DNA from 2 places in the Rhizobium sp. HT1-10 genome. Region 1 is predicted to be linked to the other one. Evidence: riboswitches for the same ligand, from Rfam matches in the RefSeq annotation. Region 1 holds a riboswitch; the other holds the start of a gene.
What was found. Region 1 has a riboswitch for thiamine pyrophosphate ahead of VH564_RS18505 (YkoF family thiamine/hydroxymethylpyrimidine-binding protein). Riboswitches for the same ligand answer to the same signal wherever they lie in the genome.

Region 1 (14,545 bases):
GCGGCAAAGCTTGCGTCGCCTGCTGTCGAGCCCGGCGAGCGGCTGAATGTTTATCGCCTGGTACCCACGGCTGCCGCTGACGATCCCCGCTGGGGGAACTCCCCTTATCAGGGCGAAGTGGTCGTGGCGGCCCGCACTTCAGGAGATGCCCGCATCGTTGCGGCATCTGCGGAACTCGACTTCATGCAGACGGCCGCCGCGCCTGCCGCTGATGTGACGACGTCCAATGCCAGCGCCTTCAGGAGCGACAAACTCTATACGGTTATCGAGATCGACCGTAATCGCGCGGATGTCGCGCGCGGTGTGCTGGAGGGCACCCTCTTCCAGGATACGATCAAGCCGGCGACGCTCTAATGCGACGTGATCGGCCCGGCCGCTTCCGTTGTGGAGCCGCCGGTCTGAAGGCGTGCAACGGGGTAAGGCGTGAACGCTACTTGCTTGTCACCCGCACGGCTCCTGCTTCACCGAAGCTGCGCTGAACCACGGCAATCTGGTCCTTGGCTATGTCGGCAGAGACCTCTATCTCCCCGGCGAGCGCACCATCGTCGCGCGCGCCATCCTCGTGTGATGCATCGCCGCCCGATGGCTTAGAGCCGACCGTGTTCTCAGCGGTGGTCGACTGAACGAAAATGTCCGGCCGGCGAATGCCGTGCTGCTGCACCAGGTGCTCGATGGCAAGGTCGGCAGCCTCCCGGGTCTGAAAGAGCGCCTTGATCGTTGTCGTGCTGTCGTCTGCCACATGTCTCTCCTGTCGTACGCTTTCTGACTAACGTCGCCGGAGCCAAGTGGTTCAAGGTGCATTGGTGTGGATGGACAGGTAGACAGGTGGCGGAACAGGAAGGCCAGTTCTAACCGGGCCTCCCTGCCGCCCCTTTGTTTCGTCAAGTAGCGACGAAGTAGCTGCTGAAATCGGGCAATTCGGCGAGTGGCTTGGCATCCGCGCCCTTCAGCATCCCCGCCTTGAACAGATAGGCGCCGATATCTTTCATCTTGGCGGGATCGATGGTGCCGATGACACCCTCGACGCTGCGGAAGTAGTGCCCGTCGATCAGCGTCTGCAGCGAGTTGCGCACCAATGCACGATCCGTGAGGGAATCACTGTTGGCAGCGATCATCAGGTCGGTTGCCTGATCGGGATTGTCGACGGCAAATTGGTAGCCCTTGCGCGTGGCTTCGACGAAGGCGTGTGCCTGGGACTTGCGATCCCGCAGGAACTGGCCGCTCGACGCGATCAGCGTCGTCTGTTCATCCGGAACGCCGTAATCGGCATAGCGGAAGGACTGCTGCTTGATGCCCTTCAGCTCAACCTCGACACCTTCCCAGGTGGCAACCTCTAGCGTGAAGTCCACGGCACCGCTGTCCAGCGCCTGATAGGCCGAGGTGCCGAGCGTGATCGTCTCGAACTCGCCCTTGCCGCCGTCGGCGCGAATGATCGAGCCGATCAGGGCATTCTCCCAGGCACTGCCGAAGCCGCCGTAACGCCGCCCGTCGAGGTCTCGCGGCCGGGTTATGTCAGGCCGGTCGGCATTGGCGATGAGCCGGCCGGTTTCCGTCTGAACGACAGCATAGGTACCCACAAGATCGGCTCCGGCGGCATGCTGGGTCAGCAGACCGATCGAGCCGACGATGCCGAAGTCGGCGACATGATTGGCGACCAGCGTCCCTGCCGACGTATCCGAATAGGGCAGGATTTCCACCTCGATGCCGGCCTCTTTGTAGAAGCCACGGTCGCGCGCCACGAAGAGCCCGATATGGTTGCTGTTGGGCGTCCAGTCCAGCGCAACCGTGACCTTTCCCGCGTCAGCCGCCGTGGCTTTGAGGGGCAGAGCCTGGAGCGCAAGCCCGGCCATGGAGGCAAGCGTGGCGCGGCGGGTGAGCATGGGCAATTTCATGGTTTCATGTCCTCTGTGAGGTTGAGCAAGGTTTCAAGAATGGAATGTTCGATCGCCGCCGCCTCGGCGCCGGCGGTGCCGCCGAGCACGCGCGGCCGCGCAAGCGGGATATCGACGACCCGAATGATTTCGGCCGGCCGTGGGGACAGCAGATAGATGCGATCCGACAGGGAAACCGCCTCCCGGACGTCGTGGGTGACGAGCATTGCCGTCCAGTCGTGGCGCATCCACATGCCCTCGAGCCAGCGCTGCATGCCGGCCCGTGTCAGGGCATCCAGAGCGCCGAAGGGCTCGTCGAGAAGCAGCATCGGCCGTTCCTGCACGATGGTGCGCAGCAGGGCCGCCCTTTGGCGCATGCCGCCCGAAAGCCCCGCCGGATAGTGTTGCTCGAAGCCGGCAAGGCCGAATTCCGCAAACAGCGGCTGGACGCGGCTGCGCGCCTGCTTTCGGCTCATGCCCTGCACCTCGAGGCCGAGCGTCGTGTTGTCGATGATGCTGCGCCAGGGCATCAGCGCATCGCGCTGCGGCATGAAGGCAAAGGCCGGAGAGGCGTCGCCCAACATTTTTCCATCGACGCGGATCTCGCCGGCATCAGGGCTCTTGGTGCCGGTGAGCAGCCGGAACAATGTCGATTTGCCTGCACCCGATGGACCGAGGATCGAGACGAATTCGCCGGGCTTTACGCTGAGCGAGATGTCTTTCAGCACTTTCATGCCGTCGTAGCTGCTGGCGATGTTGCGGATTTCGAGACGCGGCGGGATCATCGCTTGCGCTCCTTCGTTGCCCGCGACCACGGCATGACGAGATAGGCGGCCAGCAGCGACAGGCCGAATAGCAGGAGTGTCAGGACAGAGCTGACCATGACCCCGGCAAGCACCAGGTCCGGGCGAAAATTGTTCTTGGCGCTGAGGATATAGATGCCGAGACCTTTGGCGGCCCCCGCATATTCGGCGAAGATCGCTCCGACCACGGCATAGGTGATGGAGATGCGCAGGCCGGCGAAGAAGTATGGCAGCGCCGACGGCAGGCGCGCGAGCAGGAAGCGCCGCCATTTCGGCGCCGCCATCGAGGCCAGGAGCTGCTCTATTTCCTCTTCCGTCGAGGCATAGCCCTGGGTGAGCGCCACCAGCATGGGGAAGAAGGTGACGAGCGCCACCAGCAGGATCTTCGGAACGAGCCCAAAGCCGAACCAAAGCACCACCAGCGGCGCGATGGCGACCAGCGGCAGGGTCTGGCTGATGATGAAGATCGGAAACAAGGCCCGCCGCAGCGGTTCCGAGAAATCCACCGCCACCGACAGCACGAATGCCGCCACCAGCGACAGGGCAAAACCCATCAGCGTTGCCATGAGCGTCGGAAGCGTGTTGTCGGCCAGCGCCTGCCTGTATTGCCATGCTTCGGCAAGAACGCGGGAGGGGGCGGGCAGGGCGGTCGGCGAGATGCCGGACAGTCGCGCATAGGCCTCCCAGGCCAGGAACAGAAGGGCGATCGAAATCAACGCGGGCAGACCGCGCTCAAGCTTGGCTCGCATGACAATATCCAGGCGTATTCAGGGAAGAGCGGTCGCTGGCGTCAGTGCGCCGACGGGCTGTTGGCCGAAACCGTCAGGTCGATGGTGACATGGCCGGCGGGCGGCCCGAAGCGCACCAGTGCCTCTCCGACCGTGGCGAATACCGCTGCCGCGTCACCGCTGAGCTTGGTGCAGAAATTCTTAGAGCGGCTGAAAACACCCGACGATTTTAGGAAATCGATGCAGCCATAGATCTCGTCCATGTGCTGGTCGATGCCGAGCGTATAAAGCGACAGCTGTGCGGATGTGGCCTGGCCGGAGAGAGGGGCGGAGGCGACGGTTGCCAGCGCCTTGGCCTTGCGCTCGGCCAGCGGTGCCATCGGGCCGGTGAGTTCCGGCGTCTGGCACATGGGATCGTCCGGCTCGCCCGGGCAGCCGCGAGAGATGGTCGCGTGCAGGACGCAATGCTTGCCGCTCGCGGCAGCTGCGACGAAGAGATCGCGCATGGCTGCAAACACGACGTCGGGCGTGCCGACCAGCAGCGTCGAGAGGTCGTCGGTCTCAATGCGCAGCCGTTCCCGGTAGGGATCGAGTGCACCAAGGGCCTTGGTGATGACGGCGACGAAATCGTCGGTCATCGGATATAGGGAAATCTGCGCGCCTGAAAACATTGCTCACCTCGCTCCGCTGGCATTATCCAGATCAGCTTGAGGGTCCGTGGTCATGCGACCACATCTCAGCCCCGGCATTTCGGAGCACCCCTGTAATGGCCACCGGTAGAACAGAGCTTGGCGGGAATTGCAAGGCGTCTGTAAAACAAAATCGGCTTGATGGGATCGATTGCCGGCGCCAGCCGATCCGCCGGCCACCCTTCCGTTTCGGCAAATGCTCCGCGACCGGCTATGGTCGATAGCCAAAATCTTTATGGCTTTTTTATTCCGGACCCCGGTCTTCCGTCTCGAACCTTTATGCGGATCGGGTGCATATCCTGGTTGCGGGAAACGCGTGTTTCCTCGCCGGATGAGAGCCCTGTGGCTCCCTGCTTTTCGAAAACTGGAAGGACATGCGCGCGATGGATATCGCCATGCTTGCCATCGTCATCATCTTTTTCGGGCTTTGCTTCGTCTACACCAAAGCCTGCGACCGTCTCTAGGAGAAGTAACCCATGCTGTTCGATTACATCTTGAGCGGTGCGGTGACCGTCTTCCTGACCGTCTATCTCACCTATGCCCTCATTCGCCCCGAGCGCTTCTGACCTGCCCAGCGCCGGGTACTGAAAGATAACCCCATGACCCTCAACGGATGGCTCCAGATCCTGCTCTTTTGCGGGATCGTCCTCGTGCTCGTCAAACCGCTCGGCGGTTACATGACCCGCGTCTTCGCGGGCGAGCGCACTTTTCTCTCCATCGTGCTCGGGCCTCTCGAGCGCGGGCTTTACCGCGTTGCCGGCACCAGCGAACGCGAAGACCAGCACTGGACGTCCTATGCGTTCTCGCTGCTGATGTTCAATCTTCTTGGCGTCTTCGTGCTCTACGCCCTGCAGCGCTTGCAGGCCGTCCTGCCGTATAACCCGGCCGGCATGGCCGCCGTGCCGTCGGACCTGTCGTTCAACACCGCCACCAGCTTTGTCACCAATACGAACTGGCAAAACTACGGCGGCGAAAGCACGATGTCCTACCTCACCCAGATGGCAGGCTTTACTGTTCAGAACTTCCTGTCCGCAGCAACCGGCATGGCTATCGCCATTGCCCTGATCAGGGGGTTTTCTCGCGCTTCCGGAAAGGCGATCGGCAATTTCTGGGTCGATATGACCCGCTCCACCTTCTACATCCTGCTGCCGATCTGCATCGTCATGACGCTCGCCTTCGTCTATCTCGGTGTGCCGCAGACGCTCGGCCCCTATGTGACCGCGACGACGCTGGAGGGCGCGCAGCAGACAATCGCTGTCGGCCCCGTTGCCTCGCAGCTTGCCATCAAGATGCTCGGCACCAATGGCGGCGGCTTCTTCAATGCCAACTCCGCTCATCCCTTCGAAAACCCTGACGCGATCTCCAACCTGATCCAGATGGTATCCATCTTCGCCATCGGTGCGGCCCTGACCAACGTCTTCGGGCGGATGGTCGGCAACCAGCGCCAGGGCTGGGCGATCCTCGCCACGATGGGCATCCTGTTCCTCGTCGGCGTCGGCGTGACCTACTGGGCTGAAGCTGCCGGCAACCCGCTGATGCACGCCTTCGGTCTTGGCGGCGGCAACATGGAAGGCAAGGAAGTGCGCTTCGGCGTGGTTCTGTCCTCGCTGTTTGCAGTCATCACTACGGCCGCTTCCTGCGGCGCGGTCAATGCGATGCATGGCAGCTTCACGGCACTCGGCGGCCTCATCCCGCTCATCAACATGCAGCTCGGCGAAGTGATCGTCGGCGGCGTCGGCGCGGGCTTCTACGGCATCGTGCTGTTCGTGATCATCGCGATCTTCGTTGCCGGTCTGATGGTCGGTCGCACGCCGGAATATCTCGGCAAGAAGATCGAGGCCAAGGAAATGAAGATGGCCATCCTCGCCATTCTCTGCCTGCCGACGGCCATGCTGATCTTTACGGCGATTGCCAGCGTCCTGCCGAGTGCGGTCGCTGCGATCGGGACAGCCGGCCCGCACGGCTTCTCGGAGATCCTCTATGCCTACACCTCGACGGCCGCCAACAACGGCTCTGCCTTCGGCGGCCTGTCGGGCAACACGCCCTGGTACAACGTCACGCTCGGCATCTCGATGCTGATGGGTCGCTTCCTGGTCATCATACCCGCTCTCGCCATCGCCGGATCGCTGGTCGCCAAGAAGCGCGTGCCGTCATCGGCAGGCACGTTTCCCACCGATGGTCCCCTGTTCGTCGGCCTGCTGGTCGGCACGATCGTGATCGTCGGGGGTCTCACCTTCTTCCCGGCGCTGGCGCTCGGACCGGTGATCGAGCACCTGATGATGATCGCTGGCCAGACCTTCTGAGGCCAGTCCGATGATCCTGCGACACATGCTTCGCAAACGTACACGCTCCCGCTCCGGCTCGCCGGCGCGGGAGCCGGCCGGGACGACCCGGGCCACGGACGTCATCCTGATGATGATGGCCATCCTGCTGGTCGCGCTTGCCGCCTTCAAAATCCTTCACGGCTGACCGGCCCATCCGATCACGCTTCCTCTTTCGCTGGAGTCTCTCAATGAGCCAGGCAAAATCCGCGAGTATCCTCGATAGTCGCATCCTTATTCCCGCCATCGGCGGGGCGTTCGCAAAGCTGAACCCCCGGACGCTGTCCAAGAACCCGGTCATGTTCGTCGTGGCAACTGTCTCGCTCCTGACGACCGTGCTGTTCATCCGCGATCTCCTCACCGGCGGCAGCAATCTCGGCTTCTCGCTGCAGGTCAACATCTGGCTGTGGTTCACGGTGCTGTTTGCCAACTTCGCCGAGGCCGTTGCCGAAGGCCGTGGCAAGGCCCAGGCCGCCTCGCTGCGCAAGTCGCGGACGGAAACCCAGGCCAAGCTGCTGCAGGGTGGCAGCCGCGATGCCTACATCATGGTATCGGGCACCAGCCTCAAGGTCGGCGATGTCGTGCTGGTCGAGGCCGGCGATATCATCCCGTCCGACGGCGAGGTGATCGAAGGCGTTGCCTCCGTCAACGAGGCGGCAATAACAGGCGAATCCGCCCCCGTCATCCGCGAATCCGGCGGCGACCGCTCGGCCGTCACGGGCGGCACGCAGGTGCTCTCCGACCAGATCCGGGTCCGCATCACGGCTGCTGCCGGCTCGACCTTCATCGACCGAATGATTGCACTGGTCGAAGGCGCCGAGCGCCAGAAGACGCCGAACGAGATCGCCCTCAACATCCTGCTCGCCGGCATGACCCTGATCTTCGTGTTGGCGACAGCCACGATCCCTAGTTTTGCGTCCTATGCCGGCGGCTCGATCCCGATCATCATTCTGGTCGCCCTCTTCGTGACCCTGATCCCGACGACCATCGGCGCGCTGCTCTCGGCCATCGGCATCGCCGGCATGGACCGGCTGGTCCGCTTCAATGTGCTCGCCATGTCCGGCCGCGCGGTCGAAGCGGCTGGCGACGTCGACACGCTGCTGCTCGACAAGACCGGCACGATCACGCTGGGCAACCGCCAAGCAACTTCGTTCCGTCCGGTTCGCGGCGTCACCGAGCAGGAACTCGCCGATGCGGCCCAGCTGGCCTCGCTTGCCGACGAGACGCCGGAAGGCCGCTCCATCGTCGTGCTCGCCAAGGAGAAATACGCGATCCGGGGTCGCGACATGACGGCTCTGTCCGCCACCTTCGTCCCCTTCACGGCCCAGACCCGCATGAGCGGCGTCGATGTCGATGGCTCGTCGATCCGCAAGGGTGCCGTGGACTCCGTGCTCGCCTATGTCACCGGTGCCGGCGCCTCCGCTGGCAGCGCCGGCCATGATGTCGTGCGTGAACTGCAGGCAATTGCCGACGAGATCGCCAAGTCGGGTGCTACCCCGCTCGCCGTTGCCCGCGACGGCCGCTTGCTCGGCGTCATCCAGCTGAAAGACATCGTCAAGGGCGGCATCCGCGAGCGTTTTGCCGAACTGCGCCGCATGGGCATCCGCACCGTCATGATAACAGGCGACAACCCGATGACGGCAGCAGCGATCGCGGCCGAGGCCGGCGTCGACGACTTCCTCGCCCAGGCGACGCCCGAGATGAAGCTGGCGCTGATGCGCGAGGAGCAGGCCAAGGGCAAGCTCGTCGCCATGTGCGGCGACGGTACCAACGATGCCCCGGCACTCGCCCAGGCCGATGTCGGCGTGGCGATGAACACCGGCACGGTGGCTGCCCGCGAAGCCGGCAACATGGTCGACCTCGACAGCGATCCGACCAAGCTGATCGAGATCGTCGAAATCGGCAAGCAGTTGCTGATGACCCGTGGCGCGCTCACCACCTTCTCGATCGCCAACGACATCGCCAAGTATTTCGCCATCATCCCGGCCATGTTCATTGCCTTCTATCCGCAGCTGAAGGCTCTGAACATCATGGGGCTGGCCTCGACGCAGAGCGCCATTCTTTCGGCGATCATCTTCAATGCGCTGATCATCATCGCCCTGATCCCACTGTCGCTGAAGGGCGTCAAATACCGACCGATCGGTGCCGGCGCGCTGCTCAGCCGCAACCTGCTCATCTACGGCCTCGGCGGTGTCATCGTCCCCTTCATCGGGATCAAGGCGATCGACATGATCGTCACGGCCCTTGGCCTTGCCTAAGCCGGCGCGTCCGCTGCCGCCGGTTTCTCGTCTCAACCCAACCAGGAGTTCATCAAAATGCTGAACCAGCTCCGCCCCGCCATCGTCATGATTGTCGCCACCACCGCCTTGACGGGCCTTCTCTATCCGCTGGCAATGACCGGTGCTGCCCAGGCGCTGTTTCCCGCGCAGGCGGCCGGCAGCCTTGTCGTCAAGGATGGTAGAGTCGTCGGCTCGAGCCTCATAGGCCAGGCCTTCGCCAGCGACCGCTATTTCCACGGGCGCCCGTCGGCCGCCGGCGACGGCTATAATGCTGCAAGCTCGGGCGGCTCCAACCTCGGCCCGACCTCGAAGAAGTTGATCGACCGCGTCAAGGCCGACTACGAAGCCGCCAAGGCCACCAACCCGAACGCCGAAGTGCCTGTCGACCTCGTCACCGCTTCCGGCAGCGGCCTCGATCCAGCGATTTCCCCTGAAGCCGCATACTTTCAGGTGCCGCGCATTGCCAAGGCTCGCAACTTGGACGAAGCCAAGGTAAAGACGTTGATCGACAACGTCGTTCAGGGCCGCGAGCTCGGTATCCTGGGCGAGGCGACAGTGAACGTCCTGGCCCTTAACCAGGCACTCGACGCCCTGGCGACGTGACAGGAATAGGGCTTAAAGGACCCATGGCAAAGGCCATGCGGGAAAGAACGACGTAATGTCTGCAGGCGACCGCGACCCAATGCTGAGACCTTCACCCGACGCCCTCCTGGAGAAGGCGAAGGCCGAGGCGCGCGGTCGCTTGAAGATATTCCTGGGCGCGGCGCCTGGTGTCGGCAAGACCTACGAGATGCTCCTGTCCGGCCGGGCAAAGATTGCCGATGGCGTCGATGTCGTCATCGGCGTCGTCGAGACCCACGGCCGCAAGGAAACGCAGGCGTTGATTTCCGGGTTCGAGATCGTTCCCCGGGTGAAGCTGCCCTACAAGGGCCAGCTGCTGGAGGAAATGGATCTCGACGCCATCCTCGCCCGCCGGCCGGACTGGGTGCTGGTGGACGAACTGGCCCATACCAACGCCGAAGGCAGCCGCCATCCGAAACGCTACCTCGATGTCAAGGAACTGCTCGACCGCGGCATCAACGTCTACACCACGCTGAACATCCAGCATGTCGAGAGCCTCAACGACGTCGTTTCGCAGATCACCCGCATCAGGGTTCGCGAGACGGTGCCTGACTCGATCATCGACATGGCCGACGATGTCGAGATCATCGACCTGACGCCGGACGACCTGATCAAGCGCCTGCACGACGGCAAGGTCTATGTCGCCAAGACCGCAGAGCGGGCGCTGACCAATTATTTCACGCCGGGCAACCTGACGGCGCTGCGCGAGCTCGCGCTCCGCCGCACCGCCCAGCGCGTCGATGACCAGCTGTTGACGCATATGCAGGCCAATGCGATCGCCGGGCCCTGGGCTGCCGGCGAACGCATTATCGTCTCCGTCGACGAAGATCCGCGCTCGGCATCGCTGGTGCGCTACGGCGCCCGGATGGCGTCGCGGCTGCGGGCGCGCTGGTCGGCTGTCTATGTCGAGACTAACCGCTCCATCAACCTCACCGAAATGCAGCGCGACACGATCGCAGCGACGCTGAGGCTCGCTGAGCATCTGGGTGGCGAGGCGATCACCCTCCCGGGGCGGGGTGTGGCGGAGGAGCTGCTGCAGCACGCCGCCGCAAACAACGTTACCCACATCGTCACCGGTTCGCCGTCCAAGCGGCGCTGGCGCGACAGTTTCACCGCGTCGGTCGCCGACCAGCTGATCCGGGGGGCCGGCGATGTCAGCGTGCATGTCATATCCGGCAACGACAAGGATGCGCCTGTCGCTCCCCGTGGTGTTGCGAGCGCCGCCGCCGCGACGTCCTTCGACCTCAAGGCCTACCTTCTTGCGACAGGTTATGTGGCCATAACACTGCTCTTCGGCGCGGCTTTGGATCAGATACTCGATGTGCGCAATCTGGCGCTTGTCTTCCTGATGGCGGTGCTGACCTCGGCCGTTATCCACGGGCTGCGGCCGGCGCTTTATTCCTCCGTTCTCGGATCGCTGGCCTTCAACTTCTTCTTTCTGCCGCCGCGCTATACCTTCACGATCAGCGACCCGGAAAGCGTGCTGGCACTGTTCTTCTTCTTCGGCGTTGCGATCATTGCCAGCAACCTGACCGCCACGGTGCAGAGGCAGGCCGCCGCCGCCCGTCACCGTGCGCGCACGACCGAAGATCTCTATCTCTTTTCGAAGAAACTGGCGGGAACGGGGACGCTCGACGACGTGCTCTGGGCAACGGCCTTCCAACTCGCATCGATGCTCAAGGTCCGGGTCGTGCTGCTGCTGCCGGAAGACGGAACGATCGCGGTGCGGGCCGGCTATCCGCCCGACGACACGCTCGACGATGCCGACATCGCGGCGGCGGGTTGGGCCTGGGAGCATAACCTTGCCGCCGGCCGCGGCGCCGATACCCTGCCCGGCGCCAAGCGGCTTTATGTACCGCTGCGCACCGGCCGCTCCGCTGTCGGCGTCATCGGCCTCGACAGCGACCGTCGCGACGGTCCCCTGCTGACGCCCGAGCAGCAGCGTCTGCTCGATGCGCTCGCGGACCAGGCCGCCCTGGCGATCGAGCGCATCCAGCTGGTCGGCGACGTCGACAGGGCGAAGCTCACGGTGGAAGCCGGCAGGCTGCGCTCGGCCCTCTTGACCTCGATCTCGCACGACCTGAAGACGCCATTGGCCGCGATCCTCGGGGCGGCCGGGACATTGCGCGATTACCTCGATTCGATGACCGAGGAGGATCGCACCGACCTGCTCTCGACAATCGTCGACGAGTCCGAACGGCTCAACCGGTTCATCGCCAATCTCCTCGACATGACGCGCATCGGCTCGGGTGCGATGCAGCCCAACAGCGCACCCAATTTCATCGAGGATATCGTCGGCAGTGCGCTTCGCCGCAGCGCGAAGATCCTCATTCACCACCAGATCGATCTGGATATCGCCGCCGACCTGCCGATGGTGCGGGTCGATCCGGTGCTGCTCGAGCAGGTGCTCTTCAACCTCCTCGACAATGCCGCCAAATACGCACCTGAGGGGTCGACCATCGATCTGAAAAGCTGGGCCAATGCCTACAACGTCTTCGTCGAGATTTCCGACGAGGGTCCGGGCATACCGGCAAACGATCTGGAACGAGTGTTCGATACCTTCTACCGCGTCGGCAAAGGAGATCAGGTGCGGGCCGGCACGGGGCTGGGCCTTTCGATCTGCCGTGGCTTCGTCGAGGCGATGGGAGGAACCGTGACCGCCGCCAACCGGCAGGACCGCCAGGGAGCCACCTTCACCATCCGTCTGCCTCGGGCCAATGACATCCCAGAACTGGAAGACCTCAAATGACAGGCGCGCCCATCACGATCCTCGTCGTCGACGACGAGCCGCCAATACGCCGCCTGCTGCGTGTCGGCCTGACAGCGCAAGGCTACGATGTCGTCGAAGCGGCCGATGCGGCCGCGGCCGCGCGCCAGGTGAAGAACGATCCGCCGGATCTCATCATCCTCGATCTGGGACTGCCGGACAAGCCGGGTCATCAACTGCTTCACGAATGGCGGGAGGAGGGGGTGACGATACCGGTTGTCATTCTTTCCAGCCGTACCGACGAGGCGGGAATCGTTCAGGCCCTGGAGACCGGCGCCGACGATTACGTGGCCAAGCCGTTCGGCGTCAACGAGCTCGCTGCCCGCATCCGCGTTGCCCTGCGCCATCGGCTTCAGCAGCAGGGCGAAAAGGCGATCTTCCAGACGGGCGGGCTCACCATCGATCTCGTCAAGCGCATCGTCAAGGTGGATAATGTCGAGGTCAAGCTTTCGCCCAAGGAATACGACATCCTTCGCGTCTTGGCGCAATATGCCGGAAAGGTGCTGACGCATCAGTTCGTTCTGAAGCAGGTCTGGGGCCCGGCGGCCGACGTGCAGTATCTGCGGGTCTATGTTCGGCAATTGCGCCAGAAGATCGAGAAAGTGCCTGATCAGCCAATCTACATCACCACGGAAACAGGCGTCGGCTATCGGCTTAGGGAGCCGGACTGAGGCGCGTGACAACAAATCCAGCAGTAGATTGCGCCTAAGGCACGTTTGGGCTGAACAGAGATGTTCTAATACTAAGGAAAGTCGGGCCAAATGCAGCGTTATTTACAATGACGCAATCCTCTGCACACGAAATATTTAGACTGGCTCACTCTAATGTCGACCATCCCCAAGGGACGCGATTGCCGAACGCCGACGTCGCGGCTGCTTTGCGAGACACGGTGAGGGAAAATCTTGAAGCGCGAGTTTGGCACACCCGTAACCTTTGATGGATGCGTTGGCTTCATCCATGACGGCGGCGGTACGACCGGAGTGGTCATGCTGCCGGCATGGGGCTTCGAAGAGATGACAATCCGCAGGGGCTGGGCTGGATTTGCCGATAGACTGGCGCAGGCCGGCTATTGCTGCCTCCGGTTCGACTGGCCCGGAGCCGGCGACAGCCTTGGAAATACAAGTGATGGCATATCCCTCAACGATTGGCTGGACGCGGTGAGGGCAGCCGCAGAACTGTTGCGCGGACACTATGGTGTTACGAAGATCGTCCTTCTTGGCCATGGCATCGGCGGACTGATCGCGCCCCATTGCGCCCTATCGACATCGGCATCGGCCGTCGTTCAGATGGCGCCGCAGAATCAGGGCAGGGCAGGCATGCGCGAACTGGAAATTCTCGGCCGCATGATCGGCTCCTTTCTAGGCCTTCCCGGTAACCCATCGAAAGAAACGATCGAGATCGGCGGCCATTCGATGTCCGCCGCGCTGGCCAAGGAAATCGGCGAGTTGCGGATCGTGGAGGGCAGCCAGCTGGGGAGCGAAATTCCGCTGTTGGCGGTTCTGCGATCGGGCGCGCCGGGTGCTGCCGAATGGCCCCAGCGACTGTCCTCCGCCGGCTTTGTGGTTTCGACGGAAATCTATGCAGGCGCTGACGGCTTTTTATCCTACAGCCAGGCCTCCGTCCCGCCGGTTGCCTGTTTCGATCAGGTGCGGTCATGGCTGGTCGCCACGATGCCGCCGGGCAATAGGGCTGCGGCTGCCCAGCCGCAGCCTGTCATCCAAGCCCTGCAAGGCGATGGCTACAGCGAGAAGCCTCTCCTGTTCGGAGCGGACGGGCGCTTGTTCGGCATCCTCTGCCTGCCTGAGGCTCAGGCGCCACGCGCGACCATCCTGCTTATCAATTCCGGCGACAACTATCATATCGGCTGGGCGCGCATGCATGTCGATTTCGCCCGCGCGCTGGCCGCAAGAGGCATTGCGAGCTTTCGTATCGACACAGGCGGTATCGGCGATGCGGCCTCGATCGAAGGCCATGCCTATTATGTCGAGGCCCAGGCTCTTGATGTGATGGAGGCGGTGACGACGGTGGAGGCGATGCGCCTTGGCCCTATCCTGGTGTCTGGCCGCTGCAGCGGCGGTTATGCGGCAGTACAAACCGCAGTCGCCGATCCCCGCATCCGCGGGCTCGTTGCCGTCAACACGGTGCGGCTCGGGCTTTCACCGGATGAAACCTTCGAAGACATTCTGAAAGGCGGCACCTCCTCGGTCGCGGATTATCGCCGGCGGGCTTTATCCTTCCAGACCATCATGGATATTCTCTCCGGTCGGAAGTCCCTGAGGCTGTTGGCCGCCAAGGCCGCGCATCTCGTGAAGGCCCAACTGTCGGCACGCTTTCCCCGCCTGTTCGGCGCCCTGGACGGCTCTTCGACCCTGACGCAGGAGATCCGTCGCCAGGCGCGGGAGCTGCAGGCCCGCGATGTGTCGGTGTTCCTCGTCTACGGCGAGAACGACGGTGGCCTCGATGAAC
Region 2 (14,545 bases), on a different contig from region 1:
TTCCTCGAGGTCATCGCCCGGATGGAGGCGTTGCGCCAGTCGCTTGCCGAGCCGATGGCCAAGGCCGCCCGCGTCATCTGCGCGGCCGCGCGCTCGGATCGGCGAGTCTATATCTTCGGCACCGGCCATTCGCACATGCTGGCCGAGGAGGTGCATTACCGGGCGGGTGGCCTTGCAATCACAATTCCGGTGCTGGTCGGCTCGGCGATGCTGCATGAGGGCGCGGTCATCAGCTCGGTCTACGAGCGCACCGAAGGGCTGGTCCGCCCGGTGCTCGAGCGCTACCGGATGGAGCGCGGCGACGTGCTGATCATCGCCTCCAACTCCGGCGTCAACGCCGCGCCGACGGAGGCGGCCGATTATGGCCGCGAGATCGGCGCTACGGTCATCGCCATCACCTCGCTCGCCTACTCCACGGCGATTGCCAACGGCCGCAGGCGGCTGGCTGATCTGGCCGATATCGTTTTCGACAACGGTCTGCCGCCGGGCGATGCGCTGGTGGACCTGCCCGGCAGCGACATCAAGGTCGGCCCGGCCTCGACGGCCATCGGCGCAACGCTGCTGAATGCCATTTTTGCGGAAGTCGCCGCCAGATTGTCGGATGAGGGCGATCCGCCGGTCTACCGCAGCGCCAACATGCCGGGCGCCAGGGACATCAACCAGGCGCTCGTCAGCAAGTACAGGCCCCGCAACCCGCATTTGTAACCTGCGGAAACGGTAATAGGCCGAAGACCGGGTCTCGGCGCGCTCGGGAATTAAGACAGCATGCTATGGAATTAATCCGGCCTGTTCTGAAGCCGGACAAATGTCATCGCGATCAGGCGGCGAAGACCTGCATGTCGGATGGCACGGCTGCCAGCTGGCCCGAGATGCGGCGGAGCGCATATTTCAGCGTCTGCGCAACCATTCCAGGCTGCACAGGCTTGCGCAGCACGCCGAGCGTGCCTGCAATGCCACCGGCAACGGCTTCCGGATTGGCGGTCATGAAGATGACGGCTATGCCGTATTGCTCCGCAAGCATACGGCCGATGGCCGGACCGGTTGGGCCGTCGGAAAGATTGACGTCGACCAGAGCGATGTCAGCATAGGGTGCGGCGGCCATGGCCCTCGCCATGCTGTTGGCGACGCCGGCAACCTTCAGCCCGTTGCTTTCCACCATATATTCGAGGTCGAGAGCAATCAGCATCTCGTCCTCCACGATCAGAACCTTCTCGTCCATCACTCAAGACCTCCAGCAGGCTGGCAAAGGCATAAGCCCTACCGCGTCAGCCCTACGATACAGCTACATCGCCTGGCGCCGTAAGTTGTCGCGCTCGCCACGTCGAAATCGCATGGTCAATGTACCGCTACGGCAATGGTTCCATTCGAGATAACGAATACTGCTCGGATCGCGTGCGGCGTGTTCAACCGCTTGCGGCCGTTATCCGCCCATCTGCTCGCGCAGCGTCTCCAGCTCGAGCCATTCCTCTTCCATCTTCGTTACCTTGGCCCGGAGCTTTTCCACTTCCTTGGCAAGCGCGTTGAACGTTGCCGGGTCCTTGGAAAACAGCTTCGGATCGGACATTTTCAGTTCGCGCGCGGCGATCTCGGCCTCGGCCTTGGCGATTTCCTTCGGAATGTTTTCGAGCGCGTAGGTCTGCTTGAAGGAGAGCTTCGCCTTGCCCTTGTTGCCGCCCTGGCTGCCGTTTGAGCCGCCGGAGGTCCGCGCCTTTTCGGCCTTGGCCGCCTTGCGCAATTCGTCGGCAACGCCCTTGCGCTGTTCCAGCATGTCGGTATAGCCGCCGGCATATTCGATCCAGCGGCCATCGGGCGCATCGGGGTTCATGGGCGCGATGGTCGATGTCACGGTGCGGTCGAGGAAGTCGCGATCATGGCTGACGAGGATGACGGTGCCGGCGAAGCTGGCGACGGTTTCCTGCAGCAGGTCGAGGGTCTCGATGTCGAGGTCGTTGGTCGGTTCGTCGAGGATCAGAAGGTTGGTCGGCCGCGACAGGATGCGGGCGAGCATCAGCCGGGCGCGCTCGCCGCCCGACAGTTTCCGGATCGGCGTGCGGGCCTGTTCCGGCGCGAACAGGAAGTCCTTCATGTAGCCGGTGACATGGCGCTGCTCGCCGTTGACGATCAAGCTTTCTCCGCGTCCGTCGGTGAGATAATGGGCCAGCGTTTCTTCCGGGTCGAGATCCTCGCGCTTCTGGTCGAGCGTGGCGATCTCGAGATTGGTGCCGAGCTTGATCTTGCCGCTGTCGGGCTTCAATTGGCCGGTCAGCATCTTCAGGAGCGTGGTCTTTCCGGCGCCGTTCGGACCGACCAGGCCGATGCAATCGCCTCTGTGGACGCGGATCGAGAAGGGCGCGACGATGCTGCGCTCGCCATAGGTCTTGGTGATCAGCTCGGCCTCGATCACCAGCTTGCCGGATTCCTGCACGTCGGAGATATTGGCGTTGACCGACCCCTGCGGACCCTTGTGGCCGCGATAGTCGGCGCGCATCGTCTGCAGATCGCCGAGGCGCCGCATGTTGCGCTTGCGCCGCGCGGTCACGCCATAGCGCAGCCAGTGTTCTTCCCGCTCGATCTGCTTGCCGAGCTTGTGCTGTTCCAGCTCCTCCTGTTCCAGCACCTGGTCGCGCCAGGCCTCGAAGAAGCCGAAGCCCCTGTCGAGGCGACGCGAGGTGCCGCGATCGAGCCAGACGGTGGCTGTCGAGACCTTTTCCAGGAAGCGACGGTCATGCGAGATGACGACGATGGCGCTGCGGGTTTTCTGCAGCTCGCCTTCCAGCCATTCGATGGTCGGCAGGTCGAGATGGTTGGTCGGCTCGTCGAGCAGCAGGATGTCAGGCTCCGGCGCCAGCACGCGGGCGAGCGCCGCCCGGCGCGCTTCGCCGCCCGACAGGCTGTTCGGGTCTTCCTCGCCTGTCAGGCCCAGATGCGACAGCAGGTAGGTCAGGCGATAGGGATCGTCGCCCAGCGTCAGGCCTTCCTCGGCATAGGAGAGCACCGTCTTGTGGTCACCGAAATCAGGTGCCTGCTCGAGATAGCGGATCGTCGATGAGGGATGACGGAAAACCTCGCCGGACTGGGCTTCGACCATGCCGGCCGCGATTTTCAGCAGCGTCGACTTGCCGGAACCGTTGCGGCCGACCAGTGAGATCTTGTCGCCGGGCTCGACCTGGAAGTTGGCGCCAGCCAGCAGCGGCGCACCGCCGAAGGAAAGAAAGATGTCGTCGAGTTTCAGAATGGGAGGGGCCAAGGGTCAGACTCCGGAAAGGTCATAGGGGCGGGCAAGGACGATGGCCCTGCCGCTCGAAAGCGAGAAGGTGACCGCACCTTCCGCCACATTGGAAATGGTGCGGGATGCACCGAAGGGCAAATGGAAACCGGCGAGCGGATAACGGGCATTGGCGATCGACAGCCCCTCGAGGGCGTCGAAGCCGGAGACGGAGAACAGGCTGCCGGCCGGCAGGTCGAGTTGTAGCTCTCCCGCAATGAGCGGCACCGCTTCCTCCTCGCCTGATGTCAACAGCATCGAGAAGCCCTGCTCCGCAAGATGGACGCCATAGAGCAGCAGCGCCAATGCATGATCGGAGCGCTCCCCGCCCAGGGCGCCAGCGAGCACCAGGCGCCGGGCACCGCGGCGGATCGCCTCCTCGATGGCGATCTCGCCGTCCGTCTGGGCCTTGGCCGCCGGATAGGGCTGACGGGGCACGTCGGGGAAGGCAAGGCCGAGGTTTGCTGACGTGGAATCGAAATCGCCGACCCACAGCTCCGGCATCACGCCGAGCGCCTGCGCATGGCGCATGCCGCCATCGGCTGCGATGAAGCGGCTATCCGCGACCGCAGCTTTGAGCCGCTCGGTCAGGTGCAGCGCCCCGCCGAGCAGGATCGTGAAGGTGGATGAGGTCATGGGCAAGCCCATAGCGCAAACACGGGTCGATAGGGAAGAGCGGCAGCCCGTCATCGGCGAAATGAGGGGTTCAGTCCTCCGATTCGCGGTAGCGGGCCTTGAACGCCTGCTCGAAGCCGCCGATGAACTGGTCGAACAGCCGCGAGAACAGTTCGAGGTCCGCCTCCGACCAGTCGCCGACGATGTCGCCGATCAGCGCCCGCTTCTGCGCCTGCACTTCCGCCAGAAGCCGCTGGCCAAGCGCCGTCATGACGACGACGATGCGCCGGGCATCCGCCTGCGAAGCCTTTCGGCGCAGCACGCCGCGCGTCACCATCTCGGCAACGATGCGGCTCGCCCGTGACGGATCGATACGCATGATCTCGGCGACCGAGCCGACAGTCACTTCGCCAGCGGCCTCTGCCCGCCTGACGGCATCGAGCACGTCGAGATGCGACAGTTCCAGGTCCGGCGCCACGTTCTGGATCGCCAGCCGGCTGATCATCCGGCGGCCCGTCATCAGGCGCATGCGCGTCATCACCTGGCCGATCCGCAGGATCATCTCCTCCTGCGTCGCGTCTGAAGCCGGCTCTTCTGTCTTCACAACTGATGTCATCTAGCCAATGTAACAGCTCCTCTCGGAAAATTGAACATGCAGAATGCATTAAAGTGCTCTTGACAGATATATGCTGTTAGCACATATGTCGGTCATTCTCGCTGGATACTCATCATGGACATGCAAACCACGCCTGCGCCCCTCGTGACGGATCCCCGTCGGCGGCTGATCCTCTATCTATTCCTGATGGTCGCCATGTTCATGGCGATGCTCGACAACCAGATCGTCTCAACGGCGCTGCCGACCATCGTCGGCGAGTTCGGCCATCTCGAGCGCTTTGGCTGGATCGGCTCGGCCTACCTTCTGTCGCTGAGTGCCGTCATGCCGGTCTACGGCAAGCTCGGCGATCTGTTCGGCCGCAAGTATGTCATGATCACGGCCATCGCCATCTTCACCGTTGGCTCGGCCATCTGCGGCCTCGCCGTGTCGATGAACACCCTGATTGCCGCCCGTGTCCTCCAGGGGCTGGGCGGCGGCGGCATCCTCGTGTCAATCTTCTCGATCAATGCCGACCTGTTCGAACCGCGCGAACGGGCCCGCTACCAGAGCTATTCGAGCCTCGTGCTGATGGCGTCAGGCGCCATCGGCCCGGTGCTCGGCGGTACGATGAGCGACCTGTTCGGCTGGCGCTCGATCTTCCTGGTCAACATTCCGATCGGCTTTATCGTGCTCGCCGGTCTCATTACCATGCTCCCCTATCGCAAGCCCGCGCGCAAGCCACGCATCGACTATGCTGGCGCCATCGCTCTGGCCATGACGACCACCTGCATCGTGCTCGCCGCCGACGGAACGCAGCTGTTCGGCTCGCTGCTGTCGCCGGGCGTGCTTGGCATCATCGGCGTCGGCATCGTCTGCGCCGTCGCCTGGGTCTTCATCGAGCGCCGCGCGCCGGAACCGATCGTGCCGATGCAGTTGTTTCGCAACCCGACCTTCGGGCTGCTACTGATCACCTCGCTGACCAGCGGCGCCGTGGCCATCGGCATGGTCAACTATTTCGCGCTGTTCCTGCAAACGACGACGGGACTTTCGCCTTCCGTCGCCGGCCTGCTGTTCATTCTTCTGACCGGCGGCATCGTCTGCGGCTCGCTGTCGGCCGGACGGCTGATCTCGGCCACCGGCCGCTACAAGCCCTTCGCCATCGGCAGCGCCGCCTGCAGCATGATTGCCTTCGCGGCGCTGTCGCAGGTGCATGCCGGCACGCCGGTCTACCTGATCGGCGCGCTGATGCTGCTGCACGGCATCGGCATAGGCCTTGCCCAGCAGGTGCCGGTCATCGGCATCCAGAACGCCGCACCCAGCCGCGACATCGGCGCCGCCACGGGTGCCGTCACCCTGTCGCGCATGGGCGGCGCCTCGATCGCCATTTCCATTTACGGCGCCATTATCGGCTCTAGTTTGCTGCATGTGGGCCTGTCGATCCCCGGCATCGCCAATATCGAGGAAGTGACCCCGAAAATGATGGCGAGCCTGCCGGAGGCCACCCGCGAGGCCGTCGCCGAAGCCTACGCCGCCGCCTTCAACCCGCTGTTCCTGACTGCTGCCGGCATCTGCCTCGTGGGCCTGGTGACGGCGATCTGCCTGAAGAACGTCCAGTTGCCGGGCGCGACCGCCATCCAGAAGGTCGATCCGTCGGCTGCCGCCCATGCCGCTGAGTAACGAGCCATAAGCACGCTACCAATAGGGGAAACGCCCTCTTGCCATCGGCCGGCCGCCCGGCTACATCTCTCGTCGCTCTAACGGGGTGCCTTATGTCCATCAGGACATCTGGCTGAGAGGCCTTCACCGGCCAACCCGCGGAACCTGATCCGGTTAACACCGGCGGAGGGATTAGACGCGCGAAAATCATAGCGCCTATTCTCCGTGACAACACCAACCAAGGAGGAGGCGCTGCAATGCCCACCCGATCACTGACGACATGGATGGCCGGCCTGATTCTGGCGGCCGGCGCGAGCCTTTTGACCGCAACCGCCAGCCAGGCGGCCGACAAGACGCTCACCGTCTATACCTATGAGAGCTTCACCGCCGACTGGGGCCCCGGCCCCAAGGTCAAGGCCGCTTTCGAGAAGACCTGCAGCTGCACCGTCAACTACGTGGCCGTCACCGACGGCGTCGCCCTGTTGTCGCGCCTGAAGCTCGAGGGCAAGGACACAAAGGCCGACGTGGTCCTCGGTCTCGACACCAATCTCGTCGACGAAGCCAAGGACACCGGCCTGTTCGAGCCCGCCGGTATCGACACATCCGCCGTGAAACTGCCCGGCGACTTCAAGGACGATGTCTTCGTGCCCTATGATTACGGCCACTTCGCCGTCGTCTACGACACCCAGACCATCAAGAACCCGCCGAAGAGCCTGAAGGAACTGGTCGAGGGCGATCCCACCCAGAAGATCGTCATCGAGGATCCACGCACATCGACGCCCGGCCTCGGCCTTCTGCTCTGGGTAAAATCCGTCTATGGCGACAAGTCGGCGGAAGCGTGGAAGAAGCTGAAGGGCCGCATCCTGACGGTCACCCCCGGCTGGTCGGAAGCCTATGACCTCTTCACCAAGGGCGAGGCACCGATGGTGCTCTCCTACACGACCTCGCCGGCCTATCACATGATCGCCGACAAGACCGACCGCTACCAGGCGGCATCCTTCTCGGAAGGTCATTACATCCAGATCGAAGTGGCAGGCCTGACGAAGACGTCCAAGAACCAGGAGCTCGCCCGCGACTTCCTGAAATTCATGATCACCCCCGGCTTCCAGGATATCATCCCCACCAACAATTGGATGATGCCGGTCTCCGCCACCTCGGAGCCGCTGCCGGACGCCTTCGGCAAGCTCGTCGTGCCGACCAAGACTTTCCTGATGAGCCCGGCCGAGGTCGACAAGAACCGCAAGGCCTGGATCGACGAATGGCTGACCGCCACCAGCGGCAACTGACAAAGCCTGGATGCTGACGGCACCCGAGCGAAAACAGGCACTGACCGGTGGGGCAATCAGCCTTGCCGGCATCCTGCTGTTTATCGGCCTTGCCGTCGGCGCCCTGCTCGCCGCCGGGATCGAGGCGACGGACAGTGCGCCGCTACTCGATCCCTATCTTCTGCGCATCCTGCGCTTTACCCTTCTCCAGGCTGTTCTCTCCACCTTGCTTTCGGTGGTCTTGGGCATCCCGATCGCCCGGGCACTGGCCCGCCAGCCCCGCTTTCCCGGCCGCCTCTGGATGATCCGGCTGATGGCGGTGCCGATGGGCCTGCCGGTGCTGATCGGCGCCATGGGCCTGCTCGGCATCTGGGGCCGGCAGGGCATCGTCAACGGCGCGATGCAGGCGCTGGGTCTGGCGCAACCGGTCAGCATCTACGGCCTGTCCGGCATTTTGCTCGCCCACGTCTTCTTCAACCTACCGCTGGCCGTGCGTCTGATGCTGCCCGGCCTCGAACGCGTCCCGCCGGAATACTGGCTGGTGGCCTCCGGCCTCGGCATGCGGCCAGGCTCGGTCTTCCGCTTCATCGAATGGCCTGTGCTGCGAGGCCTCATCCCGGGCATTGCCGGACTGATCTTCATGCTCTGCGCCACCAGCTTCACCCTGGTGCTGATGCTCGGCGGCGGACCGGCGGCAACCACGATCGAGGTCGCCATCTACCAGTCGCTGCGGTTCGACTTCGATCCCGCCCGTGCCGTCGCGCTGTCCCTGCTGCAGATCGCCCTCACCGGCGGCGTGCTTGCCGTGATGGCGCTGCTGCCGGCACCTGCGGACGCCGGAGTGTCCAGCGGTAGGCCGCCGCGCCGCCTCGACGGTCAAAGTCCGCAGGCCCGTTTTGCCGACGGAGCGCTGCTGGTCGGCGCCGCACTCTTCGTGGGCCTGCCGCTGGTCTCCGTCGTCTCCCATGGCCTGGAAGCCGATCTTAGCAAGCTCGTAACCCAACCGGTCTTCCTGCAGGCGTTGCTGACAAGCCTCGCCATCGCGCTTGCCGCTGGGATGCTCGCCGTCCTCGCCGCGCTGGTGATCGTGCGCGCCCGCTATGCCATCTCCTCCAGGCGGCGGGCGAACCTCGGCCTGCGGTTTTTCGGCTCGACGCTGGGGGCGGTCTCGTCGCTCGTGCTCTTGGCGCCCCCGATCGTGCTGGCAACAGGCTGGTTCATGGCGCTGCGACGGTTTGGCGATCCGACGCAGTTCGCGGCAAGCCTCATCGTCTGCATCAACATGCTGATGGCGCTGCCCTTCGTCATCCGTGTCGTCGAGCCGGCCTTTGCCATTCACACCCAGCGCACCGGCCGGCTCTCCGCCAGCCTCGGGCTCACAGGCCTGTCGCGCCTGCGTTTCGTCGACTGGCCGGGGCTGCGCAAGCCGCTGCTGACGGCTCTGTCCTTTGCCATGGCACTGTCGCTGGGCGACCTCGGCGCTGTTGCGCTGTTCGGCTCCGGCGATCTCGTCACCCTGCCCTGGCTGGTGTATAGCCGGCTCGGAAGCTACCGTACCAACGACGCGGATGGCTTTGCCCTGCTTCTCGGCATCCTTTGCCTGCTGCTGACGGTGGCCGGAACCGCAGGCCAGGGAGAGCAGCGCGAGAAAGGCAACACACCGTGACGTCTCCTTCCGATCTTGTCCTGTCTGAGGTGCGGCTGCGGCTGGGCAGCCACGATTTCGCCTTTGACTGCACCCTGCCGGAGGGGCGGATCATCGCCGTCACCGGACCGTCCGGTTCCGGCAAGACGACCTTTCTCAACCTGCTCGCCGGCTTCGAGACCGCCGACAGCGGCAGCATCCGCCTTGCCGGCGTCGACGTGACGGCGATGAGCCCTGCGGACAGGCCGGTATCGCTGGTGTTTCAGGACAACAACCTCTTTGCCCATCTCGATCTCTTCACGAATATCGGCCTCGGCCTGAACCCCGCCTTGCGCCTAGACGCCAACGACCGGCGCCGCATTTCCGAGGCGCTCGAGCGGGTTGGCCTGCCAGGCTTCGAAAAGCGACTTCCCGCCACGCTGTCCGGCGGCGAGCGGCAGAGGGCGGCCTTTGCCCGAGGGCTGATCCGCGACCGGCCGATCCTGTTGCTGGACGAGCCCTTCGCAGCGCTCGACCCGAGCTTGCGCGCCGGTATGGTCGATCTCCTCCTTGAACTGCACAGGGAAAGCCGAAACACGGTTCTGATCGTCTCGCACGATCCCCGCGAGGTCCGGCAGCTGGCCGACCACGCGCTCTTTATCGAGGGCGGGAAAATTGCCCTTTCCGCGCCGATCGACGTCTTCCTGGACACCACGGATCTGCCCGCTCTGCAGCGATTCATGCAGATTTGAGGGAGCTGCCGCGCGGGCGCTCGACTTTTGCCGTATTTTACGTGTTGCACGGCAGGGAATATCCGCAGCATGCTTGCCAAAATGCAACGACGCCACAATTAAGCAGAGTCTCGCTATGCAACAATGGCCGAAATCAGCTAGAGCAAAGAATGCAGACTATCTAAAAAATGGGCCCGACAGTCGGGATGGATGCAGAGTTTGAGCATGCGGGAAAACGATCAGCAGGATCCGAATACCCGCCTATCCGAAGACGAGACGAGCGGAACCGAAATCCTGAAACAGCCCCAGCGCATGGAACGATCGGCAAGACGCTTGCGCCAGACCTGGACGCGCGGCGCCGTGGTGTCGTGCCGGCGCTTTGCCCTGCTGCTGGCGGCGGCAACGGTGCTGAACAGCTGTCAGTCGCTGATGGACCAGACCTATCAGCCGAACGTGTCGCCATCGGCCAATCCGCAGATCGTCTCGGAAGTCCAAAAGAACGACCCGCGCGCCCAGATGGGGGCCCGCGAACATCCCCGCATCGTCGCCAGCTACGGCGGTGAATACAAGGATGCCAAGACCGAGCGACTGGTCGCGCGCATTGCCGGCGCGCTGACCAGCGTGTCTGAAAATCCGCAGCAATCCTATCGCATCACCATCCTCAATTCCCCGGCGATCAACGCCTTCGCGCTGCCCGGCGGCTATCTCTATGTGACGCGCGGCTTGCTGGCGCTGGCAAACGATGCCTCCGAAGTGGCTGCCGTGCTCTCCCACGAGATGGCCCACGTCACCGCCAACCACGGCATCGAGCGACAGAAGCGCGAGGAGGCTGAGGTCATCGCCAGCCGCGTCGTCGGCGAGGTTCTGTCCAGCGATATCGCCGGCAAGCAGGCGCTGGCACGCGGCAAGCTGCGCCTCGCGGCCTTCTCGCGCCAGCAGGAACTGCAGGCCGACGAGATCGGCATCCGCACGCTCGGCCAGGCCGGCTACGACCCCTATGCCGCGGCGCGTTTCCTCGATTCGATGGAAGCCTACAGCCGCTACCAGTCGGCCAACTCAGACGCCGACCAGAGCCTCGACTTCCTGTCAAGCCACCCGAGCACGCCGCAGCGTATCGACCTTGCTCGCGAACATGCGCGTGAGTTCGGCGAGCAGGGCAAAGTCGGCGACAACGGCCGCGACTACTATCTGAACGGCATCGACGGGCTGCTCTACGGCGACAGCCCCGAGGAAGGCTATGTCCGCGGCCAGGTCTTCCTGCACGGCGGTCTCGGCATTCGCTTCGAGGTGCCGCCGGAATTCCGGATCGACAACAAGGTCGAGGCGGTGCTGGCGACGGGTCCGGGCGATATCGCCGTTCGCTTCGACGGCGTCGCAGATCCGCAGAACCAGACGCTGACCAACTATATCTCAAGCGGCTGGGTGACGGGCCTCGACCCGGCGACGATCCGGCCGCTGACGGTCAACGGCATGGAGGCGGCGACAGCCCGTGCCTCGGCCGACCGTTGGGATTTCGACGTCACAGTCATCCGGGACAAGTCGCAGATCTTCCGCTTCCTCACCGCCGTGCCGAAGGGCAGTGGGGCGCTGGAGCAGACCGCCGAGGTCCTGCGCGCCAGCTTCCGCCATATCACGCCGGCGGAGGCCGCCTCGCTGAAGCCGCTGCGCGTGCGCGTGCTGACGGTCCAGCAGGGCGACAACATCACCACGCTTGCCTCGCGCATGATGGGCACCGATCGCAAGCTCGATCTGTTCAAGTTGATCAACGCCCTGCAGACCGGCTCCTCGGTGTCGCCAGGCGATCGCGTCAAGATCATCTCGGAATAGCAAAAGGCGCGGCCATTGCGACCGCGCCCTGCAAAATGTCTTATCGATTTGTGGCGCCTCAGGCGAACGCCGCCATGTGCGGGTCGGCGACGACAAGCGCACTGCGCAGCTTTTCGATGGCGCGGCTTTCGATCTGGCGGACCCGTTCCTTGGAGATGCCGAGGTCGGCGCCGAGCTCTTCCAGCGTCGCACCGTCTTCGGCAAGGCGGCGGGCGCTGATGATCTTCATCTCGCGCTCGTTGAGATGCGTGAGGGCCGATGCCAACCACTTGCGGCGACGCTCGCCGTCGATCATCGAGGTCACCTGCTCATCCGGCAGCGGCTCGTTGCTGACCAGGAAATCCATCCGTTCGGCGCTGTCGGAATCGCCAGAGATCGATGGCGCCTGCAGCGATGCGTCGTTGCCGGACAAGCGGGCATCCATCACCTGGACGTCGTTGAGGCTGACACCGAGGGCCGCGGCAATCTCCTGGTGGATCGACTGCACGGTCAACTGCGTGTCGCCCTTGGCGAGCTTGGCCCGCAGACGACGAAGGTTGAAGAACAGCGCCTTCTGCGCCGAACTTGTGCCGCCACGGACGATCGACCAGTTGCGCAGGATATAATCCTGGATCGAGGCACGGATCCACCAGCTGGCATAGGTCGAGAATCGCACTTCCCGCTCCGGCTCGAACCGCGCTGCGGCTTCCAGCAGGCCGACATAGCCTTCCTGCACCAGATCGCTCATCGGCAGGCCGAAGTTGCGGAACTTGCCGGCCATCGAGATCACAAGGCGCATATGGGCCGTTGCAATCTTGTTGCGGGCGCCACGGTCGTCGTTTTCCTTCCAACGGAGCGCCAGAGCATGTTCCTCGCCACGCTCGAGATAGGGGGCTGCCATTGCCATCTTAATCATGCGCCGATCTGCAGACATGGTCGTCATATCATTCTCCCTAATGTCGGCGTCGCGCCGGAAGCAGAAAAAGCAAAACCGTTTCCGCGCAGGGGGCTGCGCGGATGACATTCAGCGTTCTTGAACCGGGGCTTGAAGGAATGAGCCCCGGACACTCGTCGAGATTTCGTTAGGGGTTGTCAGATCGATGCGGCGAACTATCTACTGTCTGAGAGACACAAAAGTCCGAGGTTGGGCGCATGATCCGGTCCCTTGTTGGTGGACACGGCAGGTCCTCTGCCGAAGATACATGCGATAAACGCCATTAAAAAAGAAAAGTTCCAAAGAAAAACCCGGCACAGGGCCGGGTTTTTGAAAAATGCTGCCTATATGGTTTAGGCCGCTTCGTCCTGCGACTCATCCTCTTCCAGAACCTTGCCGCGCTTCGGTCCCTTGTTGAGGTTGGTCTCGACAATCCGCACCGCTTCCGTATCCGAAAGGCGATTGACGGCAGCGATTTCGCGGGCCATCCGGTCCAGCGCCGCTTCATAAAGCTGGCGTTCGGAATAGGATTGCTCGGGCTGGTTCTCGGCACGATAGAGATCGCGGACAACCTCAGCGATGGAAATCAGATCGCCGGAATTGATCTTGGCATCATATTCCTGCGCCCGACGTGACCACATGGTGCGCTTGACCCGGGCCTTGCCCTGTACGACCTTCAAGGCGCGCTCGACGAAATCGCTTTCGGAAAGCTTGCGCATGCCGATACTCATGGCTTTCGCCACCGGAACCTTCAAACGCATCTTGTCCTTTTCGAAATCGATGACGAAAAGTTCAAGCGTCATGCCAGCCACTTCTTGATCTTCAATCGCGGTGATCGTACCTACGCCGTGGGCGGGATAGACGATCGATTCGCCGGTCTTGAAGCCGTGGCGCACTGAAGGTTTCTTCTGTTGGGTCGTCATTCTTATCAAAAACTCCCTGTTATGCACCCGGCGAGCGCCGAGGCCGGGTCAGTCAGGCCCGGATGAGACGGTAAACCGTCGGGGTGACTACAAGCTGGTCCAACGAAGGCGCAGAAAAAAGATCCGTTCATCGCGATCCCTGACCCGACAACTCATAATGTTGATATGTCAAGGAAACCGCGCGCGGATTGTTTGGTTGCATTCGTGGTGAAAAGAAGCATCGGGATGCCTCAATGGATCAGTTCTTAGACGTTACCACAAAAATCTGAGGAAATCAATAATTTGCTTTGCCGTGCCGCATTTGCACACGGCACGAACGCAAAGTTTGATTCGAGGCATCGCCCGATCGGAGATGGGATTTAGTCGCCGGAGCCAGGGTTGGCCGAGAAGTACTTCTCGAACTTGCCGGTCTCGCCATCCATCTCCTTGGCCTCGGCCAACGGCTCGCGTTTGACGGTGATATTGGGCCAGATCGCCGCATAATCGGCGTTGATCTTCAGCCACTTGTCGAGGCCCGGCTCGGTATCCGGCTTGATCGCCTCGGCAGGACATTCGGGTTCGCAGACACCGCAGTCGATGCACTCGTCGGGATGAATGACGAGGAAATTCTCGCCTTCATAGAAGCAGTCGACGGGGCAGACTTCGACGCAATCGGTATATTTGCAACGTACGCAGTTGTCGGTCACGACATAGGTCATGATGCACTCCAGGATTTTTCACATTGTCCGGGGACGCACGACCTGGAACGTCGCGACTTCCTTCGGGTGCCGACACGATCTGCTCCCGCATGGATAAGCAGCCGGCCGGTTGTCTGAGCAGGTTGCTCGTCAAGTATCGGCTTTGCCCGCGAATTTCAAGAATAAACAATTCGCAAGTCCGGGCCAGATGGCCGCAGTCTATTCGTCGTCGGACATCAACCGATCGATTTCGCGCCGTTCTCGCTTGGTCGGTCGCCCGGTGCCGGGGTCGCGCAGAGCCTGTTCGAACGGCGTCAGCTTCTTGGTCTCGTCGGGGGGCAGCGTCAGATCCTCATAAAGGAGCTTTGCCTCCTCGAAAGGTCCGCGTCGATCCCCCGGCAGACGGACAACGAGAATGATGTCCCGTCGTTCCAGTGTGAGCTCGACCTTGTCG

Region 2: linked by a shared signal. The riboswitch ahead of thiB (thiamine ABC transporter substrate binding subunit) and the one ahead of VH564_RS18505 (YkoF family thiamine/hydroxymethylpyrimidine-binding protein) in region 1 are both predicted to bind thiamine pyrophosphate.

What each region holds. Positions count from the first base shown of each region.
Region 1 is NZ_JBCEBQ010000007.1:268,079-282,623, forward strand. Features, by position in the region: gene VH564_RS18480 (hypothetical protein) at 1-354, shown strand, start outside; gene VH564_RS18485 (hypothetical protein) at 431-739, opposite strand; gene VH564_RS18490 (ABC transporter substrate-binding protein) at 882-1,886, opposite strand; gene VH564_RS18495 (ABC transporter ATP-binding protein) at 1,889-2,656, opposite strand; gene VH564_RS18500 (ABC transporter permease) at 2,653-3,423, opposite strand; gene VH564_RS18505 (YkoF family thiamine/hydroxymethylpyrimidine-binding protein) at 3,465-4,073, opposite strand; TPP riboswitch at 4,064-4,175, opposite strand; gene kdpF (K(+)-transporting ATPase subunit F) at 4,568-4,657, shown strand; gene kdpA (potassium-transporting ATPase subunit KdpA) at 4,691-6,394, shown strand; gene VH564_RS18520 (hypothetical protein) at 6,420-6,560, shown strand; gene kdpB (potassium-transporting ATPase subunit KdpB) at 6,604-8,670, shown strand; gene kdpC (potassium-transporting ATPase subunit KdpC) at 8,728-9,294, shown strand; gene VH564_RS18535 (DUF4118 domain-containing protein) at 9,350-12,061, shown strand; gene VH564_RS18540 (response regulator) at 12,058-12,750, shown strand; gene VH564_RS18545 (alpha/beta hydrolase) at 12,982-14,545, shown strand, end outside.
Region 2 is NZ_JBCEBQ010000002.1:214,465-229,009, forward strand. Features, by position in the region: gene VH564_RS06100 (SIS domain-containing protein) at 1-705, shown strand, start outside; gene VH564_RS06105 (response regulator) at 818-1,219, opposite strand; gene VH564_RS06110 (ABC-F family ATP-binding cassette domain-containing protein) at 1,421-3,247, opposite strand; gene VH564_RS06115 (thiamine diphosphokinase) at 3,251-3,901, opposite strand; gene VH564_RS06120 (MarR family winged helix-turn-helix transcriptional regulator) at 3,972-4,496, opposite strand; gene VH564_RS06125 (MDR family MFS transporter) at 4,611-6,152, shown strand; TPP riboswitch at 6,224-6,340, shown strand; gene thiB (thiamine ABC transporter substrate binding subunit) at 6,389-7,417, shown strand; gene thiP (thiamine/thiamine pyrophosphate ABC transporter permease ThiP) at 7,428-9,062, shown strand; gene VH564_RS06140 (ATP-binding cassette domain-containing protein) at 9,059-9,772, shown strand; gene VH564_RS06145 (M48 family metalloprotease) at 10,064-11,578, shown strand; gene VH564_RS06150 (RNA polymerase factor sigma-32) at 11,637-12,500, opposite strand; gene VH564_RS06155 (CarD family transcriptional regulator) at 12,845-13,414, opposite strand; gene fdxA (ferredoxin FdxA) at 13,774-14,112, opposite strand; gene VH564_RS06165 (RNA-binding S4 domain-containing protein) at 14,311-14,545, opposite strand, start outside.